Regions from separate parts of the Aerococcus viridans genome, predicted to be linked through region 2. Evidence: predicted binding sites of a transcription regulator. Region 2 holds the regulator's gene; the other holds the start of a gene.
What was found. Region 2 encodes NrdR, which represses ribonucleotide reductase genes. Its sites were predicted from a motif close to ACACNATATATNGTGT; they were not measured.
Positions count from the first base shown of each region.

Region 1: a site for NrdR is predicted at 1,470-1,485, ahead of nrdD (anaerobic ribonucleoside-triphosphate reductase). Genes of this name have one in related genera too.

Region 1 is NZ_CP014164.1:105,992-109,186, forward strand. It holds gene nrdD (anaerobic ribonucleoside-triphosphate reductase) at 1-1,429, opposite strand, end outside; gene AWM76_RS00500 (DUF438 domain-containing protein) at 1,708-3,195, opposite strand, start outside.
Region 2 is NZ_CP014164.1:645,408-648,602, reverse strand. It holds gene dnaI (primosomal protein DnaI) at 1-130, opposite strand, end outside; gene AWM76_RS03165 (DnaD domain protein) at 133-1,683, opposite strand; gene nrdR (transcriptional regulator NrdR) at 1,706-2,218, opposite strand; gene coaE (dephospho-CoA kinase) at 2,298-2,906, opposite strand; gene mutM (DNA-formamidopyrimidine glycosylase) at 2,924-3,195, opposite strand, start outside.

The sequences.
Region 1 (3,195 bases), 540 kb from region 2:
GTGCGTTTTCTGGCTTAGCTTCCTTTACCCGGTTGATACGGAATAAAAGCGCATCCGCCATAATATCTAGCCGTTCATCTAATATGCTAAAGAATCGTTCTTGGTTGCCTTTAGCTTCAAGTGCAATCCGTGGTAAGTTTAAACTGACCACGCCAAGATTCATCCGGCCACTATTCACTTCTTGTCCATGCTTATCTTGCCAAGCCTGTAAGAAAGACCGACAACCCATGGGTGCTTTGAAAGAGCCTGTTAATTCAACAATTTTGTCATACATTAAGACATCCGGGTACATTCTTTGCGTCGCACAAGTCAGTGCTAATTGCTTGATATCGTAATTAGGATCTTTAGGTTCAAGGTTTACCCCTCGTTTAAGGGTGAAGACCAACTTAGGAAAAATGGCAGTCCTTTTTTCCTTGCCTAATCCTTCGATACGAATATCAAAAATAGCTTTTTGAATTTCTCGCTCATACCAAGAAGTCCCTAAACCAAAGCCAAAGGTTGTAAAGGGTGTCTGACCTTGAGAAGTATATAAAGTATTGATTTCGTACTCTAGACTTTGGATTGCATCGTGGATATCTTTTTTCGTACGAGACTTTGCGAAGGCCTCTTGTTTTTTGGCACCATCGATCCATTCTCTAGCAATAGCGAGATTCTTTTTGTAATTCATTTCTGCATAAGGCGCTAAGACTTCGTCTATGCGGTCAACAGTCGTACCACCATATTGACTAGATGCAACATTAGCAATAATTTGAGCCGTTTGAGCTGCTGCTGTTTGAATGGATTTTGGTGATGCCACTTCGGCGTTACCAATCTTGAAGCCATTACTAAACATATTTTCTAGGTCAATCAATGAACAGTTTGTCATTGGTGCGTACGGATTATAGTCCAAGTCATGGATATGAATATCCCCTTTTAAGTGCGCATTAGCGACATGCTTTGGTAGCATTTTAAGGCCGATAGCTTTCGACACGATACCTGCTGTTAAGTCGCGTTGGGTATTAAAGACCTTACTATCCTTATTGGCATTTTCGTTCACCACATCCTGTGCTTTATTGATAAGCCCTTGCATACGAGTCTGGATGTTAGTTGCATTAGCAAACCTTTCTTCAGCCACTTGTCTGTTTGCTAGATAGGTCTCTGCTATATGGTTGAAATTTTGGTCTTGTAAAACTTGCACTAACTGGTGATGAATAGTGGTCACCTCTATGGCGTCATTAGGGTTTGCTTTTTGAATATCGGCTAAATTTGCCAATACTTGGTGCAATATTAGGTTGATATCAGCTGTTTCAGCTTGTTTACTTTGACTTGCTTTTATAATGGATTGTTGTAATTTGTCGACATCAAAAGCGACCGTTCGACCATCACGTTTGTGTACTTTTACTTGGTCAAAGCTATCTAGGTGTAATATTTCTTGAACTGCTTGTGCCATGAATAGTGCCTCCTTACTATAACATGAAAAATAAGTTTAGACACAACATATAGTGTCGTCATCAAAATATTTTATCATATATAGTGTTCCGTACAAGGGTAAATGAAAATGGTGCATGGGTCAAAAAGTAAAAATGAAGAAAAATAAACAATTAATGTATGATTTTAAAAAGCGAAAAATAAAAACGGTCAAAAAACCACCATGACTGATTAAAGAATGGTGGTATTGACCGAATAGTTTATTTAAATAACCTGAGTTCAAACTAGTCATCTTTTGAATTAAAAAAAGTGCTTTTCTGTATTTGCTAAATTTCGGTAGTCTTGAATATCTAAGACAGCCTCTACTACCCCGCGGAATTGATCTTGATCATCAAAAGTGGCTAGGTATTCGATATATGCAAAAAAATTAGGGCTAGAAAAGCGCATTGGCTGAATAATCAGACGAGCATTTTTTAAATCATCTAAAAGTTGCGCAATCTTTGGCCATAAGCGTGGTGGATGACAAAACTCAATGTCACGACCGATTTCCAAAGGTGAGCGTTTGAAAATCATCTGATCATAAGGCACCACGTGGTTGAAATATCTAAAACAGAAGTTTTCGTCTATATAGGTAATTTCAAAAGGCAGGGCGTTCATTAAACTGGTGAACTCAGCAAGGGATAGATAGCCATTTTCCAAGTCTAATGGTTGATCAATGGCTACTTGGTCTGGTCTAGTGAGCAGTTGATTGTGGTGACTATACCAATCAACCTGTACATATCCATCGGAAAATTGTATCGTTTCACTTTGTTTGCTAGTGCGATTTTCTTTGAGTCGTACTAAAGTTGTCAATTTTTTGTTTTTTAAATCTGCTTCATCCGGTCCTTTAACAGAACGGTCTGTGCCTGGGGCGATGTCAATAAACCGTTGAATATTCTGGACGCATTCGACGATGCCTAAGAATTGATGTTCATCATCGAATAGTGGTTGATATGTCACATAAATCATTGCAGTACCCCCAGCGCTTGTTTCTTGGAACCAGTAGGATACAGCCTTTTCTTGACCAGATTTTAGTTTTTCAAAAACTGGGTGAATTGTTTTCCAAATACTGGCTGGAAAAAGCGTCTGTGCAGCCATCCCTATCTGACAATTTTCACGATATTGAAAGGGGAACCCCGTCTTATCTTGACAGGGCAGGGTGTAATTTGTGTATTGAATATGTCCTGCTGAATTGATAAAGGTAAGGGTGACTGGTATCCGGTCTAAGATAATCCGCATTTGGTTGGTAGATAAGAATCCATCGCCAACAGGGAGTGGCATGTCAGGGTCAATGATCGCTTGCTGGTAGCTTTCTGTAGCTTGAAATTCGGGTTTTCTTTCCCAGCTGATGAGCATAGCGCCATCAGGAAAACTGATTTTTTGGCTTTCAATGATGGCTTTACGTGGCTGGTCTACATTTTTGGTAAGTGGTGTAGTGTCTTCATGTTGGTCATCATCTTTTTCATCTGAACTTGTCCATGTACCTGTAGGTCGGATAATCGCAAAGCCGTAAATATCACTTTGTTCACTAACCTTGGCCCAATCTTGACTAGACAAACTTTCGGCTAGAATATTTATAAGAATGGCTTCCTCTTTAAAAATCATCTCCTTAAATTCATATTCAAAATCTGCAAAAGCTAACTTTACTATCGTTAATCTTTCTGTAAAATCTGTATTTCTTAATAAATCGACTTGCTTTAAAGCTGCTTGAAATAGGTCACGAATCTCATCATCTTTGGCCCACATAAC
Region 2 (3,195 bases):
AAGCCTGGACATCTGGATCACTTTGAACAATGCCTTCGATTTTTGCTTGTCGCTCTTTGAACATGGGGTTGCGGTTGAACTGCTGTTTTAAGGAGTCCCCCACATTTTTCATTTGGTTGTTGTCAGCCATACTTACTCACCTTCTTTTTGATTTAATGAATGCAGTAATTGTTGAATTTCTGCTTCTTGCGCACTTAAGGATGCCTTATTTTCTTGCTTGACTGCCGTGTCTTGCTTAGGGCCTTCTTGGTCACCTGCCTTTGGCGCCACCACTGGTTTTTGATATTTATCCTGTCTTGAATCAGGGTCTAACCATTTTGGTTTAACCGACTGCTTCTGCGTCTGATAACGACCTTTAGCCATCCGGTTTTTTTGCCGTTTTTCATAATTTTCAGCACTCTTCTGCTTACGTTGCTTCAAGTATAACATGGCTTCTTCAGGCTCAACCACCTTGTTTTGACGCCAGTCATCAGCAACACTCTCTAGGTATGAGCGCGTCAACCGATTCTGTTCCAACTCAATCAAACAGAATTGCACCATTACATTTAAGGTCGCAGGCTGAATCACTTCTGACTGGATTAACTCAGTAATGGCGTTACCCTCAGACTTAGTCAGATAGCCGCCCTTTTGTTCCTTAATTGATTTAGCAAAGGCAATTGGTGGATAAGACCTAGCCAATTTAGAAAATGACAATTCTTCTTTTGAGAGCCCTTTGCCTAACCATTGTTGATCAGCTTGATCTGCCTGCTGGCGGTCTTTGGCCTCTGAAAATGTAATTCGGTCCATTAAACCGCTACTAACCCCTTGTGCAGATGCCTTTGCTGGCTGAACATTACTTGTACCTGTTTGACTGCTCGATTTGTCTAAAGCCAGGCGCTGCAACTTGCGTACGTCAATCGTATTGGTCCTTAGATCAGTCGCTGATAAGGCCAATTCTTTCAAGTCCACTTCATCAAAACCATAGAGTTGATGCAAGGATACAAACATCTCTCTCACTTCATCTGTGATGGCTTTTTCAGAGATGAATGACGATTGCAGCAACTCTTTTAAGGCGTTCATGTCTAAGGTTGAACTAGTGATTGTAGTTGCCTTGGCTTGACTATTTTTAGCTACCAACTTATCCTCAATCTCATCCGAAATGGGATAGTATTGACTTGGTAATCGGTAGACATCTTGGAAAGTAGCAGTCACTTCCGTCCAATTTCCTGATTTCAAGTCTACTGGCATTTTGATTGAAAACTTGTCTAGCATCAATTGATAGCGGTCTTGACCCAACCGGTCCATTAAAAGACTAGACATAATCGGGTCAGAGAAAATATGCTTAGAATCCAAAGGCGCTTGCAATTGATAAATCGTCGCCACATCATCTTGATTTTGATGACTACTTTTTTCAAAAACTTGTAATAAGCCAATTGCTTCAAGTTGCCGTCTGGCCTTCACGTATTGCTCCTTACCAGCCACCATCTGTTCCATCAAATCGAAGTGGCGCAAAGGGATTGAGGCAAAGTCAGACAGTTGAATATTGGCATATAAAGTCTGGTAAAAGGCGTAAGCAGTGCCGCCAATAATGGGTTGGTATAGATGAAGTAGGACTTGCTGGTCAATATCTGAAATCCAGTGGGGTTGGGTAATTTGAACAAGCCCTTTTGGATCTAAATTTTGCCATGGGTATGTCACTGGCATTACCCTCCCTTCTATGAAATATTTAGTCTTCTACATGATCTTGGTTTGATTCTTCAGGATTCACATCGCCTTCAACCTGGTCATTCCGCCCTCTTAATTGTTCGATTTCTCTTAGGAAAACAGTCGGATCCTCAAATTGTCGGTATACGCTAGCATAACGAATATAAGCCACTTCATCAATATCTGGTAAAGCCGCCATCAATAATTCCCCAATTTCAGAAGCTGGTACCTCATTTTGGCTACGAGACCGCAACTCAGATTCAACGTCATTGGCTAACTGTTCAAGTTGGTCAGCTGATACAGGACGCTTTTCAGCAGAGCGGATCAGGCCACGCAAAACTTTCTCATGAGAAAACTCTTCTCTAGTTCCGTCACGTTTAACGACTAATAAGGGTGTTCGTTCGATGCGCTCGAAAGTGGTAAAACGGGCGCCACAGTCTAAGCACTCTCGACGTCGACGAATAGAGGTATTATTCTCCGCTGGTCGACTATCAATTACTTTTAAATTGGTTGAAGCACAATTTGGACATTGCATATATTTGACACCTCTGCTTTCAATTTTAATATACTTGAATAATTGCTCGATTTATTATAGCACAATGGCTATTCAACCACTATTTTAGCGGTTGAAAACCAGAGATGCCGACCCATGCATCCAATTGTTGTTCAGTATCTGCAATAGACCCCGAATTATCAATCACCACATCCGCCATCATCGCTTTTCGTTCAATGGACATTTGACAAGTCATTCGTTGAAAAGCCTCAACTGAAGTTAAGTTATCCCGCTGAATTAACCGGTCTAATTGAATGGTTTCTGACACATAAATAACCATCACCTGGTCACATGCATCCGCGAAATCCCCTTCAAATAATAAAGGGATATCCATGACAATCAGTTCATGGCCTTCCGCTTCATACTTGTCTTTTTGACTGTTTAACCAGTCGCGAATAGGTTGACGTAACAGTTCATTCAGTTTCTCTCGTTCCTTATCATCTGAGAATATAATTTGGCCTAGTTTTTTGCGATCTAAAACTCCATTAGGAAAGACGATATCCTCTCCAAAATGTGCTTTAACCGCTTCTAAACCTGGTTGTCCGGGTTCAACAACCACCCGTGCCCCGTAATCTGCATCGATGACTGGAAACCCGGCTTTCTTAAAAAATTTGCTTGCTGTTGATTTACCTGTGGCAATACTGCCGGTTAGTCCTAAAATATGACTCATAGTGCCTCCGTTTTAATTTAAATAGATGATGTAATATATTTCACTGCAAGGTGAATGCGTTGGCAATATGGACAGAAATGCGTCCCTCTTTTAGCCACGCTAATTTTCTCAATCTCAGTGCCACAACGTGGACAAGGTTGGCCCTTTTTCCCGTAGGCCTTTAAATAATCGGCAAATTGACCATTCTCACCGAAGGTATTGGTATAGGTTCGAATCGTTGTCCCACCAACTTCAATAGCTGACGCCATAATCCTACGACTCTCAGTGATAATGGCTTGGATTTCCTCGT